Regions from separate parts of the Bradyrhizobium sp. LTSP857 genome, predicted to be linked through region 2. Evidence: predicted binding sites of a transcription regulator. Region 2 holds the regulator's gene; the other holds the start of a gene.
The links. Region 2 encodes LexA, which represses DNA repair genes until DNA is damaged. Its sites were predicted from a motif close to TGTTCNNNNTGTGTTCNG; they were not measured.
Positions count from the first base shown of each region.

Region 1: UP06_RS07635 (DNA recombination protein RmuC) is a predicted target of LexA. The motif match lies at 4,809-4,826, and genes of this name have one in related genera.

Region 1 is NZ_JYMS01000015.1:5,977-13,817, reverse strand. It holds gene UP06_RS07660 (DUF805 domain-containing protein) at 168-836, shown strand; gene dapE (succinyl-diaminopimelate desuccinylase) at 833-1,999, shown strand; gene truA (tRNA pseudouridine(38-40) synthase TruA) at 2,163-2,900, opposite strand; gene fmt (methionyl-tRNA formyltransferase) at 3,021-3,944, opposite strand; gene def (peptide deformylase) at 4,161-4,685, opposite strand; gene UP06_RS07635 (DNA recombination protein RmuC) at 4,858-6,057, shown strand; gene UP06_RS07630 (GIY-YIG nuclease family protein) at 6,146-6,448, shown strand; gene UP06_RS07625 (AmpG family muropeptide MFS transporter) at 6,562-7,841, shown strand, end outside.
Region 2 is NZ_JYMS01000046.1:457,275-465,115, forward strand. It holds gene UP06_RS31570 (bifunctional diguanylate cyclase/phosphodiesterase) at 1-291, shown strand, start outside; gene UP06_RS31575 (S41 family peptidase) at 427-1,764, opposite strand; gene UP06_RS31580 (alpha-hydroxy acid oxidase) at 2,083-3,216, shown strand; gene UP06_RS31585 (HAD family hydrolase) at 3,246-3,872, shown strand; gene UP06_RS31590 (hypothetical protein) at 4,030-4,212, shown strand; gene UP06_RS31595 (molybdopterin molybdotransferase MoeA) at 4,453-5,664, shown strand; gene lexA (transcriptional repressor LexA) at 5,841-6,542, shown strand; gene UP06_RS31605 (hypothetical protein) at 6,810-7,013, shown strand; gene UP06_RS41730 (hypothetical protein) at 7,206-7,637, shown strand.

The DNA of each region.
Region 1 (7,841 bases), on a different contig from region 2:
GCGACGGCCCGGCCGCATCTTGGCCGTCCATCCTTCGAGGCTCGCCATGGCGCGCGTTGCGCCCCATGGCTCGCACCTCAGGATGACGGGTTAAGTAGCGGATCGAACCCACCCTCCCTCCATCGCGACCAATTCCCGGGCAGCCCAAACCGCCCGGAGCCTTTGGCATGGACTGGACCTGGTACCTCTTTCGCTTCGACGGCCGCATCAACCGGGCCCTGCTGTGGCAGGCGCTGCTGATCGTTGCGCTGCTCGCGGGCTTGCTGGGGATCATCGGTCAGGTCATTGGAATCGTCGAAGGGGCCTCATCCACCCTCAAGTTCAAGCTCGGCTTCGATTTCGACTTCGGCCTCGACGACCTCTTCAAGGTGGTCGACCCGCGAGCCTATCGTTTACTGCCATCCGCCGACCGTCCGACCCTGATCCTCAAGGTCCTCGGCACCTCGCTGTTTCTCTGGATCTACCTCGCGACCGCGATCAAGCGGCTGCACGATCGTGACAGAAGCGGCTGGTGGATCATTCCCTTCTTCTTCGTCCCCAATCTGCTGTTTCATTTCCGGGGTGTTCTGCTCTGGGGTTTTCTGCCTGAGGCCGACTGGTTTGTTGCGTTCGACTTGGCCATCCACGCGCTGTGGCTGTGGGGCCTTATCGAATTGTTCATTGCGCCCGGCACCTCCGGCAGCAATCGGTTCGGTCCTGATCCGCTGGCTGAGATTGAGGAGAGCCCGGCATCCGCCTCGTCCCCTGCAAAAAGCTGGGACCAGCAGAGCGAAATCGAATTTGTCCCGCCGAGTGCTGGCCCACCCGGCGGCATGCATGTTAAGCGAGGCACATGACCGATGCCCTCTCAATTGCCCGCGATCTGATCCGCTGCCCCTCGGTAACTCCGGCCGATGCCGGTGCGCTGGGTGTGCTTGAAACGGCCCTCAACGCTGCCGGTTTTACCTGCCACCGTGTGACCTTCAGCGAGCCCGGCATCGCCGACGTCGACAATCTCTATGCGCGGATCGGCACTGACGGCCCGCACATCACTTTCGCCGGTCACACCGACGTCGTGCCGCCCGGCGACGAGAGCGCCTGGAGCGTCGGCGCATTCTCAGGCGAGGTGAAGGACGGCTTTCTGCACGGCCGCGGCGCGGTCGACATGAAGGGCGGCATCGCCTGCTCGGTGGCCGCGGTGCTCGAACATCTTGCCGCGAACGACGGCAAGGCGCGTGCTGACGGCAAAGGCTCGATCTCATTCCTGATCACCGGCGATGAAGAAGACGTCTCCATCAACGGCACCATCAAGCTATTGAAATGGGCCGCGGAGCGCGGCGAAAAATTCGATCATTGCGTGCTCGGCGAGCCCTCCAATGTCGAGACGCTCGGCGACACCATCAAGGTCGGCCGCCGCGGCTCGCAATCCGGCACGCTTTACGTCGACGGCGTGCAGGGCCATGTCGCCTATCCGCTTCGCGCCGCCAATCCGGTGCCGGACATCTCCCGGCTGATCGTGGCGATCTCCGACGAGCCGCTCGACCACGGCAGCGCGCAGTTCCAGGCCTCCAATCTCGAATTCACCTCGGTCGACGTCGGCAACACCGCCAACAACGTCATCCCGGGACAAGCCCGCGCAAAATTCAACATCCGCTACAACGACAACCACACGCAAGCGAGCCTGCGCGAGCTGGTCGAGACGCGGCTGACAAAAGCCTGCGGCAACCGCATTCGCGCCCGCATCGTCTGGGAGCCGTCGAACTCCAACGTGTTCGTGACAAAGCCTGGCCCGTTCACCGATCTCGCGGTCTCCGCGATCGAGGAGATCACGGGCCGCAAACCGGAGCTGTCGACCTCAGGCGGCACCTCGGATGCGCGCTTTATCTCCAGCTATTGCCCTGTGATCGAGTTCGGCCTGGTCGGCCAGACCATGCACCAGGTCGACGAACGCGTGCCGGTCAAGGATCTGGAGAAGCTGACGAAGGTGTATCGGGGGATTTTGACTCGGTATTTTGCGTAGCGCTCAGCTGACGCCCCGTTCTCGCTGTCATCGCCCGCGAAGGCGGGCGATCCAGTACTCCGAGACGGCAGTGGTTAAGCCGAGAGGCCGCGGCGTACTGGATGCCCGCCTTCGCGGGCATGACAGTGGTGGGGCTGGCGAGAGCGCGCGTCCCTTCTACTTCTCAATAATCCACCTTCATCAGATACAGCCCGTCCGGCGGGGCGACGATGCCGCACGCGGCGCGGTTGCGGGCGTTGAGCGCGGCGGAGAGATCGTCGGCGGTCCAACGGCCTTCGCCGACCCACATCAGCGATCCCACCATCGAGCGGACCTGGCTGTGCAGGAACGAGCGCGCGGAGGTGAGGATCGTCACCTCGCGGCCGTCGCGCAGCACGTCGAGCTGATCGAGCGTCTTCTCCGGCGATTTGGCCTGGCATTCGGTGTCGCGGAACGTCGTGAAATCGTGCTTGCCGAGCAGACGTTGTGCCGCCGCATGCATCGCATCGCTGTCGAGCCGGCGCGGCACGCGCCAGGCGTGGCCGATATCGAGCGCGAGATTGGCGCGGGTGTTGACGATGCGATAGCGGTAGTGGCGCTTCACGGCCGAGAAGCGCGCCTCGAAAGTTTCCGGCACGATCTCGGCTTCGAGAACGGCGATTGGATGCGGGCGTAAATGTGCGTTGAGACCATCGCGAAAACGGCCCGGCGGAAACTGCTTCTCGATATCGACATGGGCGACCTGGCCGCGCGCATGCACGCCGGCATCGGTCCGGCCGGCGCCATGGACGCGCAGATCCGCACCCGTCATCGCCTTCACCGCCGCCTCAAGCGCGCCCTGCACCGACGGCAGCGTCTCCTGCACCTGCCAGCCGAAGAACGGCGCGCCGTCATATTCGATGGTGAGCTTGTAGCGGGGCATCGTTTCCAATTCTGCCGTCATCGCCCGGCTTGACCGGGCGATCCAGCACGCCGCGGCCCATCCGTTCAACCGAGAAGCCTCGGCGTACTGGATACCCCGCCTTCGCGGGGTATGACAGTGTCAGGTGAATTTCGCGCCTGCCCTCAGCGGCACGCCGCGCAGGAAGTCCACGGCCTGCATCCGCGCCTTGCCTTCGCGCTGGAGCTCGAGAATGCGGATGGCGCCCTCGCCGCAGGCGATGGTGAGTTGATCGTCGAGCACCTCGCCCGGCGCGCCCGAACCCTTGGCCAGCTCACAGCGCAGGATTTTCACGCGTGCATTCTCAAGCTCGGCCCAGGCGCCGGGAAACGGCGACAGACTATGGATGTGGCGCAGCACGTCGCGCGCGGGCCTGGTCCAGTCGATCCGCGCTTCGGCCTTGTCGATCTTGGCGGCATAGGTGACGCCGTCGTCGCTCTGCTTCTTGAGCTGAAGCCCGCCGCGCCCGAGCGCGGCCATGGCGCGGACCATCAGATCGGCGCCGAGACGGGAGAGGCGATCGTGCAGATCGACCGCGGTCATGTTGTCGGGAATCGCGATGCGCTCGGCCATGGCGACGTCGCCGGTATCGAGCCCGACGTCCATCTTCATCACCATCACGCCGCTCTCGGCGTCACCGGCCATGATGGCGCGGTTGATCGGTGCAGCCCCGCGCCAGCGCGGCAGCAGCGAGGCGTGCAGATTGTAGCAGCCGAGCTTTGGCGCATCGAGGATCGCCTGCGGCAGGATCATGCCATAGGCGACGACGACGGCAGCGTCGGCATCGAACGCGCGAAATTCCTCGAGCGCTTCCTCAGTCTTCAACGTCTTCGGCGTCAGCACGGGCACGCCGAGCTTTCGGGCAGCCTCTTCCACCGGGGTCGGCTGCAATTGCAGGCCACGCCGCCCGCCCGGCTTCGGCGCGCGGGTGTAGACTGCCACGATCTCGTGGCCATGCGCGACGAGCTCGAGCAGCGTCGGCACGGAGAAATCGGGCGTGCCCATGAAGATCAGGCGAAGGGGCATGACAAGGACTCGGTATGTTCCCTCCCCCCTTGCGGGGGAGGGCTAGGGAGAGGGGTGCCGCACGACGCGCTCTCTCGGCTTGAGCGCGGGCGCTTTTTGCTCGCGCTCGCAAAACGACGAACGCCTTTTGCTGGGCTACCCCTCTCCCCCGCCCTCCCCCGCAAGGGGGGAGGGAGCGCAGGAGAGCGAGCGGCAGCACCGGCCTTACAACTTACTTTACTCCCCGCGCCTGGCGGCCTTCTCGAACTTCTTGATCACGCGGTCGCGCTTGAGCTTTGACAGGTAGTCGACGAACAGCACACCGTTGAGATGGTCGATCTCGTGCTGGATGCAGGTGGCGAAGAGGCCTTCGGCATCCTGCTCGTGCATCTTGCCGTCGAGATCGGTGAAGCGCACGCGCACCTTCGCAGGCCGCTCGACCTCCTCGTAATATTCGGGGATCGAGAGACAGCCTTCCTCGTAGACCGACAGCTCTTCGGACGAGGCGATCACTTCCGGATTGATGAAGACGCGCGGCTCCGGCGTGGTTTCGCCGTTCTCGTCGCGCTTGGCGAGGTCCATGGTGATGAGCCGCAGCGGCTGCGCGATCTGGATCGCCGCGAGCCCGATGCCGGGCGCGTCGTACATGGTCTCGAACATGTCGTCGGCAAGCTTGCGGATCTCCGGCGTGACCTTCTCGATCGGCTTGGAGACCAGACGCAGCTGCTTGTCGGGCAGGATGATGATTTCTCTGAGGGCCATGGCGGGCGATTTAAGCCGCGCGCGCCGAGCGGTCAATGCGGCCGGGAACTCCGTTAACGATCCGCTAACCATAAATCCTAGGGTTTCGTTAACCATAAAAATTAACGGGGCATTACCCATAAATGTTCGCTATTCGTTCGTGCGGGGATGCGAATCGGCTAGAAGCACAGGCATGAACGAGATCATTTTCCTGGTTGGCGACTGGCCGGTGCGCACCATCGATGCGCTGATCGGCTTTGGCGTCCTGGTCCTCATCCTGCTGCTGGTGATTGCGGTGGTGATCGCGCGCTCGGGACGGCGCGGCGCGGAACTCGCGATGGCCAATGCCATCCGGGCCGACGAGCTCGAGGAGCGCGTCAGCCAGATGCTGCACGCCCAGAGCGAGGCTTCGGGCCGGGTCGATGCCATGACCCAGACGCTGGCCGGCCGCCAGGCCGACATGGCGCGGGCGGTCAACGAGCGGCTGGATTCGGTGACCCATCGCGTCGGCCAGTCCATGGAAAACACCACCCGCAACACCATGGAGAGCCTGCACGCGCTGCACGAGCGGCTCGGCATTATCGACAGCGCGCACAAGAACCTGACCGATCTCACCACCCAGGTGACGACCTTGCGCGACGTACTCGCCAACAAGCAGTCGCGCGGCGCCTTCGGCCAGGCCCGAATGGAGGCGATCGTCCAGGACGGACTGCCGAAAGGAGCCTATGAGTTCCAGTTCACGCTCTCGACCGGAAAGCGGCCCGACTGCGTGGTGTTCCTGCCGGACCAGCGCCCGCTCTGCATCGACGCGAAATTTCCGCTGGAAGCTATGACGGCGCTGCACGATGCGCGCACTGACGATGAGAAGCGGATTGCCACGCAGCGGCTGCGCGGCGACGTGATGAAGCATGTCAGCGACATCGCCGAAAAATATCTCGTCGCCGGCGAGACCCAGGAAATGGCGCTGATGTTCGTTCCGTCGGAATCGGTCTATGCCGAAATCCATGACGGGTTCGACGACGTGATCCAGAAGGCCTACCGCGCCCGGGTCGTGCTGGTGTCGCCCTCGCTCCTGATGCTTGCGATCCAGGTGATGCAGCAGATCATGAAGGACGCGCGGATGCGCGATGCCGCCGACCAGATCCGCACCGAGGTGATCAAGCTCGGCGACGACCTCGGCCGTCTGCGCGACCGCGTGCTGAAACTCCAGAAGCATTTTGCCGACGCCAACGAGGACGTGCGCCAGGTGCTGATCTCCGCCGACAAGATCGAGAAGCGCGCCGGGCGAATCGAGGAGCTCGATTTCAGCAAGACCGATGCGCCGGAAGGCCCGCATCTGGTGGCGACCGGTGCCGCCGAGCTGTTTCCGAGGAAGCTCCAGGCGGGGGAGTGATTCTCCTCCACGATCCGATAAGCTGCCGCCTCAACACCGCTGTCGTCGCCCGGCTTGACCGGGCGACCCAGTATCCCAGAGACGGCAGATGGGCACACGCTGCTACTACGTCTACATCCTCGCCAGCAAGATCGGCGGTACGCTCTACATCGGCGTAACGAATGATCTCATCCGCCGTGTGGCCAAACACAAATTGCAGTTGGTCGAGAGCTTCACGAAGGAATACGGCGTCGTGAAGCTCGTTTACTTCGAGCAGTTCGATGATCCCGAGAATGCGATCAAACGTGAGAAGCGGCTGAAGAAGTGGAAGCGTGATTGGAAGATCGCGCTGATCGAGAAAGACAATCCGGATTGGAACGATCCCTATTCTGAGATCGCAGGTCCTCCATAACTTCAGCCTCTAGAATACTGGATCGCCCGGTCAAGCCGGGCGACGACACCTCCTTTGTGGCCGGCAAAAACGACAGCTCCCTTGCGGCCCCCAGAATCTGCTAACACCGCCCCATGACCGCACCCGACGCGACCTCCCCTGCCAGCACTGATGCCCCCTCCTCCTGGCGCGACAGCCTTGCCGTTTACCTGCAACCGCGGGTGCTGATCGTGCTGTTCCTCGGCTTCTCGTCCGGGCTGCCGCTGGCGCTGTCGGGCTCGACGCTGCTGGTGTGGATGCGGGAGTCCGGCGTCGATCTCGGCACCATCGGGCTGTTTGCGCTGGTCGGCACGCCCTACACGTTGAAATTCCTGTGGGCGCCGCTGGTGGATGCGCTGCATGTGCCGCTGTTCACCCGCGCCTTTGGCCGCCGGCGCGGCTGGCTGCTGTTCTCGCAATTGCTGCTGATCGTCGCGATCCTGCTGCTGGCGCTGACCGACCCCGCGCGCTCGCCGTTCTACGTCGCGCTCGGCGCCCTGCTGGTGGCGACGACGTCCTCGACCCAGGACATCGTGGTCGACGCCTTTCGCGTCGAGAGCCTGCCGGAGAGCGAGCAGGCCGCCGGCATGGCGTCCTACGTCGCGGCCTATCGCATCGGCATGCTGGTCTCGACCGCGGGCGCGCTCTTCATCGTCTCCGGTTTTGAGAGCACGGGCATTCCGCGCACATCGGCCTGGATGTGGGGCTATGTGGTGATGGCCGCGATGGTGCTGATCGGCACTGTCACCGCGCTCGCCGCGACCGAGCCCGAGCAATCATTGCGGGCCGAAGCGGCGACACAAACCGAGACGGCGTTCGCGCGGGTGTTGCACGCCGCGATCGGCGCCTTCTCGGAATTCCTGTCGCGCAAGGACGCGATCGCCGCGCTCATCTTTGTGGTGCTGTTCAAATTCACCGACGCGTTCTCCGGCACCATGACGGCGCCGTTCGTGATCGACCTCGGCTTTTCCCGCAACGATTATGCGGCGATCGTGAAGGGCGTCGGCCTGGCGGCGACGTTGATCGGCGGCTTTGCCGGCGGTTTCGTCGCGCGGCGCTATTCGCTTTCGACCAGTCTATGGATCGGCGGCGTCGTGCAGGCGCTCGCCAACCTGTCCTTTTCCTGGCTCGCTTTCGTCGGCACCAGCCAATGGGCGCTGGCCTTCGCCATCACTTGCGAAAATTTCACCAGCGCCATCGGCACCGTGATCTTCGTCGCCTATCTCTCGGCGCTGTGCCAGAACCCGCTGCACACGGCGACGCAATATGCGCTGCTCACGGCGCTCGCGGCGGTCGGGCGCACCTATCTCTCATCGGGTGCGGGCTACGTCGCCAAGGCGACCGGCTGGCCGCTGTTCTTCGTGATCTGCGTGCT
Region 2 (7,841 bases):
ATCAAGATCGACCGCTGCTTCGTCAGCGACATCGCGGGTCCTGACGGCTCCGCCAGCATCGTGCAGGCCGTGGTCAGCCTCGCCAGCGCCCGCCGCATGGCCACCACGGCCGAGGGCGTCGAGACCGAGGAGCAGCAGCGCCTGCTGCGCGCGCTCGGCTGCTCCGAGATGCAGGGCTATCTGTTCAGCGCCGCAAAACCGGCCGACAAGGTGCTGGAGCTGTTCGCGCTACATCGCAGCCGGCTCGCACAGCGCGATGGCAACCAGAGCCGCCGCCGCGAAGCAGGCTAGCAAGGACCGCTAGTTCGTGGGTGGACAGACTTCGTAGGGTGGGCAAAGCGAAGTGTGCCCACCTCTTGTCTTGCCGCGCATGCAGAAGCGGTGGGCACGTCGCTTACGCTCCTTTGCCCACCCTACGGCATCTTGCTAGTTCGGCACCGTCGTCTTCGGTGCCGGCTTGGCGGCCGCAGCATTCACGGTGACGCCGTGCAGGAAGTCGTAGGCCGTGTGTAGCGCCTTGTCGTCCTTCTCGTCCGGCGGGACATAGGACTGCGATCCAGTCTGCTCGGTGCCGTCTGCGGCCTGCAGATGGCCACGCATCTGGGACTCCGCCATGGTGTCGACGCGGCCCTTCAGCTCGGCCGGCACGTCCTGGAGGATCTCGATGTCGGGCGCAATGCCCTGGGCCTGGATCGAACGGCCCGAGGGCGTGTAGTAGCGCGCCGTGGTCAGCGCCAGCGCGCCGTTGCCGGCGCCGAGCGGAATGATGGTCTGCACCGAACCCTTGCCGAACGAACGCGTGCCGATGATCGTGGCACGCTTGTGATCATGCAACGCACCGCCGACGATCTCGGACGCCGAGGCCGAGCCGCCGTTGATCAGCACCACCAGCGGCTTGCCCTTGGTGAGATCGCCGCCATGGGCGGTGAAGCGCTGGGTTTCTTCCGGATTGCGGCCGCGGGTCGAGACGACCTCGCCACGCTGGAGGAACGCACTCGACACCGAGACGGCCTGGTCGAGCAAGCCGCCCGGATTGTTGCGCAGGTCCATCACATAGCCGACGAGCTTCTCCGGCGGGACGTCCCTGGAGATCGAGGCGATGGCCTTCTTCAGGCCGTCGGTGGTCTGCTCGTTGAACGAGGTGACGCGGATGTAGCCGATGTCGCCGTTCTCGACGTGGAAGCGCACCGGGCGGACATGGATGATCTCGCGCGTGATCGCGACGTCGAGCGGAGCGTCCGCGCCCTTGCGCACAATGGTGAGCTTGGTCTTGGTGTCGACCGGGCCCTTCATCTTGTTGACGGCCTGCTCGAGCGTCATACCCTGCACGGCGTCGCCGTCGATCTTGCTGATGAGATCGCCGGACATGATGCCGGCCTTGGAGGCCGGCGTGTCGTCGATCGGCGAGACGACCTTGACCAGGCCGTCCTCCATCGTGACCTCGATGCCGAGGCCGCCGAACTCACCGGAGGTGGTCTCCTGCATCTCGGTCCAGGCCTTGTCGTTCATGTAGCGCGAATGCGGATCGAGCGAGGTCACCATGCCCGTGATCGCACCTTCGATCAGCTTGGAATTATCGGGCTTCTCGACATAGCTCGCCTTCACCCGCTCGAAGACCTCGCCAAACAAATTGAGCTGGGAATAGGCATCATCCGCGCTCGCCGCCGCCCGAGCCGCCCATAGTCCGCCATGCGGACCGGAAACGAGGAGGGTCAGGCACGCACCAGTGAGCGCGCCGAGGGGGAACAGCAGGGTTTTCCGCATGGAATGGTTGGCCTTCTCGTTTCGCGGTTCTCTTGAGGCAGTTCTTTTGGGTCTTGGGAGCCGCCATGCAAATGGCGATCCAGCCCGGTTCTCACAATATCATTCCGGTTTCTTCAAGGCCGGGATGCCACGCCCACGGGTACATTACAGAAATCCCTTCGCCCTGGCCTAAACTTTTGGCAACGTTCGGAAACACCTCGCGCAATGCGGGAATCGGTCGGCCGGCCACGCCTCGCAGCTATGCGATTTTAGGATGGTTTGGGAGGGCCGGACGGGATAGTCGATGACATAAGACTTCAAATTCTCGGGAGGATAACAATGAACGAATCGCCCCGGATCCAGCCGCAACGGAATGTCGAACTCGGCGCCAGCAACGAGCCCTTCCAGAACCTGCACGAATTCATCCGGAAGGCGCGCTCCAACCTCAACCAGAACGCCTGGGACTATATCGTCGGCGCCGCCGAGACCGAGACCACGATGCGCCGCAACCGAATGGCCCTGGACGAGATTGCCTTCCGCCCGCGTGTGCTGCGCGACGTGCACAAGGTCGACGGCTCGGTCGAGCAGTTCGGCCGCAAGATGCGGCTGCCGGTGGTGCTCGCCCCCGTCGGCGCGCTGGAGATCTTCGACCCGCACGGCGCCGCCAGCGTGGCGCGCGCCTGCGGCACGTTCGGGGCGGCGCACATGCTGAGCTCGGTGTCCGAGCCCGGACTCGAAAAGACCGCCGAAGCCGCGCCCGATGCGCTGCGCCTGTTCCAGCTCTATGTCCGCGGCGACGATGCCTTCGTTGCCGATGTGGTCAGCCGCGCCGAGAAGCACAGCTACGCCGCCTTCTGCCTGACCGTCGACACCGCCCATTACAGCCGTCGTGAGCGTGACATCGCCAAGCGCTATGTTCGCGAGAGCCGCCTGCGCGCCACCGGCGGCGACTACCAGAAGGGCCTGGAGTGGCGGACCGTGAAGATGATCAAGGACACGTTCAATATCCCGCTGATCCTCAAGGGCATTGCCACCGCCGAGGACGCGCAGATCGCGGTCGATCACGGCGTCGAGTGGATCTACGTCTCCAATCATGGCGGCCGCCAGCTCGACCACGGCCGCGGCGCCATGCATGTGCTGCCCGAGATCGTCGAGGCCGTGAAGGGCCGCGCCAAGATCATGGTCGATGGCGGCTTCTGCCGCGGCACCGACATCGTCAAGGCGATCGCGACGGGCGCTGACCTCGTCGGCATCGGCCGGCTGCAATGCTGGGCCCTGGCGGCGGCCGGCGAAGCCGGCGTAACGCGCATGCTGGAGCTCTTGGAGGACGAGGTGCTGCGCTGCCTTGGCCTGCTCGGGGCCACCTCGTTCGCCGGGGTGAACAAATCCTGCCTGCATCCGGCGACCGCGACCAACGCGCCGAGCGTATTCAGCGCGTTCCCGCTGTTCGACCACGAGCCTTATCGGTACTGATCGCCGATACCGAAGTGAAAAAGGACGCAATGACCTCGCTTTCTCCCGGCAGCGCCGATGCGCTTCTGTTCGACCTCGGGCGCGTGGTGCTCGATATCGATTTCTCCAAGGCGATCGCCTGCTGGGCGGGACATGCCGGCTGCAAGCCGGAAGCCATCGTCACGCGCTATGTGCGCGACAGCGAAGCCTATCGGCTGCACGAGGTCGGCAAGATCAGCGACGAGGACTATTTCCAGTCGCTGCGCGCCACGCTCGGGATCGGCATTTCGGATGCGCAGTTCCTCGAAGGGTGGAACGCGATCTTCGCCGGCGAGATGCCTGATATCGCGGAGCTGTTGCCGCGCGCGGCCAAGCAGGTGCCGCTCTACGCCTTCTCCAACACCAACCGGCCGCATATCGATTATTTCTCGACGGAATATGCCGACGTGCTCGGCCATTTCCGCGAGCTGTATTTGTCCTCCAGCATCGGCCTGCGCAAGCCGGATGCGGCAGCCTTCGACCATGTCGTGGCCGCGATCGGCGTGCCGGCCGAGCGAATCGTGTTCTTCGATGACCTTGCCGAGAACGTCGAAGGCGCTCGCGCACGCGGACTGACCGCGGTGCATGTGACCTCGCCCCGCGATGTCGGTGAGGCGCTGAAGGCGCTCGGGATCTGACCGGCGGACGGGCCGCCAAATCGGCCGATTCCGGAACAATTTCACCCGGGAATAGGAACCAAAGCACTTTGTGCATTTTTGTACAGAGTTCCGGGAACGGAATGCCCTGTTCCGGACTCTTGAGTCCGTTGGGACTTCTACGAACGGACGTATCATCGTGTTGGGCAAAACCTACCTCACCAAGCAGGCCTCCCTGCTGGTTGAATTCGCCAGAACCACCTCGAATTCTGAGCTTTCCGCAAAACTGATCAGCAAGGCCGCCGACCTGAAGTCTCAGGCCGATCCGCTGCCCGACAAGGATCGAGGCCTCAAGGCGCCCGACGTCAGTTCGGACGGATAGACAGGAGGCGCCCGATGCTGGCTGTGGTTATGGTCGTTCTCGTCCTTGCCATCGCCACGCTCGTGCCGGTCTTCCTCGTCCTTCACAACATGCCGCGCCGGACCCGATACTAGGCTCCCAACGCGGAGCGGGTGATGCTGGATGAATAATCCCGCTCCGCTGCTGTTTTGCCTCTGCGCCCGCACTCGGTTAGAACTCTCGCCGCCCATTCGTCCGAGTCCGCCGAGCAGGAGTTGTCCCGTGGCCTTGATGCCGGTTTCTGACGCGCTTGCCGCGGTGCTGGCCGGCGCGGAGCCGCTGCCTGAAGAGATCGTTCCCCTCGACGACGCCTTCCATCGCGTGCTCGCGCGCGACGTCGCGGCGCGGCGCACGCAGCCGCCGCAGGCGATGTCGGCGATGGATGGCTACGCCGTGCGCGCAGCCGATGCAGCGAAGATCGATTCCCGGCTCACCGTGATCGGTGAGGTCGCGGCGGGCCGGCCATTTGCTGGAACTGTCGGCGCCGGCGAAGCCGTGCGAATCTTCACCGGCGGCGTCGTTCCCGATGGCGCCGACGCCGTCGTGATCCAGGAGGACACCGTCGCGGACGGCAAGCGCATCGCGATCAAGGAGGCCGCCATCACCGGGCGGCACATCCGCCCCGCCGGCATCGATTTTCGCGAGGACGACGTGCTCCTGCGCAAGGGCACCCGGCTGACCGAGCGCGACCTCGCGCTCGCCGCCGGCATGAACCACCCGCAGCTTGCCGTCCGCCGCCGTCCGAAGGTCGCGATTCTCGCCACCGGGGACGAACTGGTGATGCCGGGCACGACGCCCGGCCATGGCCAGATCGTCTATTCCAACGGCTACGCCCTGCATGCGCTCGCCCGTCGCGAGGGTGCTGATACCATCGACCTCGGCGTTGCCGCCGACACGCTGGAGGCGACCACGGCCGGCATCCGCCGCGCGCGCGAGAGCGGCGCAGATATCCTGATCACGACCGGCGGCGCATCGGTCGGCGATCATGACCTGGTGCAGCCGGCGCTGAATGCCGAAGGTATCTCGATGGCGTTCTGGAAGATCGCGATGCGGCCGGGCAAGCCGATGATGCACGGGCGGTTGGGGGCAATGCGCGTGATCGGCCTGCCCGGCAATCCCGTGTCGTCCTACGTTTGCGGCTTCCTGTTCATGGTCCCGCTGATTCGTGCGCTGTCGGGCCGCGAAGTGATTCATCACCGTCGCGAACGCGCCCTGCTCGGCCGCGATGTCGGCGCCAATGACCAGCGCGAGGATTATCTGCGCGCGCGGCTTGAGGTGCGCGACGACGGCACGCTCATCGCCCATCCCGTGAACCATCAAGATTCCTCGCTGCTTGCGAATCTCGCTGCGGCACAGGCACTTCTCGTGCGCGCGCCGTTCGCGCCGAAGGCCGAGGCAGGCACGCCCTGCGAGGTGCTGCGCTTACCGGCCTGAACGCCTGGACCACATGCGTTCCGCGAACATTGCGGCGTTCACGGTAAATTAAGCAGTTGCGGAACACATATCGAACATATAGTGTCCGTTCATGATTTGTTTCGAGCATGTAGCGGCTTATCGCTGAATTGAACGTCTCGGAATCGAACGACATCAACCGGGGGATTTTGGTCGAGATGCTAACGCGCAAACAATACGAGCTTCTGCGGTTCATCAGTGAGCGGCTGAAGGAAAGCGGCGTGCCGCCCTCCTTCGACGAGATGAAGGACGCGCTCGACCTGCGCTCGAAATCGGGCATCCATCGCCTGATCACCGCGCTCGAGGAGCGCGGCTTCATCCGGCGCCTGCCCAACCGCGCCCGCGCGATCGAGGTGATCAAGCTGCCGGAGCTCCAGGCCGCCGCCGGCAGCCGCCGCGGCTTCACCCCGAGCGTCATCGAAGGCACTCTCGGCAAGGTCCGCACCAGCTCCGGCGCGCCTGCGGACGACGGCGAGCGCCCCGTTGCGGTGCCCGTCATGGGCCGCATCGCGGCCGGCACGCCGATCGAGGCGTTGCAGACCCGCAGCCACACCATCAGCGTACCGCCTGATATGCTCGGCTCGGGCGAGCATTACGCGCTCGAAGTGCGCGGCGATTCCATGGTCGAGGCCGGCATTCTCGACGGCGACATGGCGCTGATCCAACGCAACGAGACCGCCGATACCGGCGACATCGTAGTGGCGCTGATCGACGACGAGGAGGCGACGCTCAAGCGCTTCCGTCGGCGTGGCGCCTCGATCGCTCTCGAGCCGGCGAACGCCGCCTATGAGGTCCGCATCCTGCCGCCCAACCGGGTGAAGATTCAGGGCAAGCTGATCGGGTTGTACCGGAAGTACTGAGCATGACCCGGACCCGAAGGGCCGCGTTAGCGCAAAGTGCGCAGCGGTTTTCCGAAAAGGTCATGCTTAAACAATAATCTCAATCTTCCGCGCACCGCCTGTTGGCGGCCGCCCATTAACGATTGGAGCGGACGATTGTCCGCTCCCGCTGGATAGTGTTTCTGGTTTTGCACAGATTATCCGGCCACCTCTCCAGCGCTACATCCTCGGCACGCCACAACGAAGCACACACCGCTTCGCAGGCTTTGAGAGACCGAGGAGACACCCATGCGCAAGATCATTCTGAGCACAGTCACGATGGCGCTGATCACAGCATCAGCGTCGCAAGCGTTTGCGGCGCAGTCGCAGCACCATCTGCGCAAGGCACCGCAGGCGACGACCAGCGAGCAATTCCGCAATGCCCGCAACGCGGTCGAGCCGGCGCAACCGGCCTGGCAATATTCGGGTTGGTCGGCACCTGCTGGCCGCTGACGTCGAAGCTCCCAAAATGCACGGGAGCAGGCTTTGTTCCCAGCGCATTTGAAAAAGATAATGTGATTGCCCGCTGCGGATGCGAGCCGCAGATTTGCCCACAAACAAGCATAAGCTTGCAGGCTTCCACTCTGATAGAGGCCTGCGCCTCAGAAGAGGCGCGGGTGCTCTATCCTGAATGAGGAGCACCCGATGTGTGACTACAGCCTGCACGCCGTCGCGACGCGTCCCGCAGAAGTCGGCGAGACGATCGTCACGACAACCTTCCGCGGCACCTCGACGCGCGGCTTCGCCTCCGAAGCCGATCCCTCCGTCGCGGTCTGCCTGCTGCCGGGAACGGAGCTCGCCTTCGCCGACAGCGTCCGCTACGACAATCGCTGGATCTGGACGCGCACCATCAACTCCCGCGTCGGCAAGTTCGGCAAGGTCGATCCGCACATTCCCGATCGCCACCATGATGCGATCGAATTCCCCGACGGCAAATACGTGCTGGTGACGCAGCTCGTCGAAGGCCAGCGCGCAACCGTGCTGCAATTGCCGGTGACCCAACAGGTGGGCGAGCGCGAGCACAAGCCGCAGATCGCCGACAGGCAGCCAACGATCACTCGCCTGCCGATCGGCTGACACCACCATCCCGGCCGCCAGGTCGGCGCCAGGATTGAAATGTCCATCGCCGGCCGAGGCCGGCGAGATGGGGTGGTTTGCGGCCCTGGAATAACATCTGCTCGCCGCACTTCCCCACCGCACGAAGTTTCCGCTGCCCTGCCTGAATTTTGAACGTCCGTTCTGCTGACAAATCGCCGATGCTGCTCACGGCTCGAGGCGGCG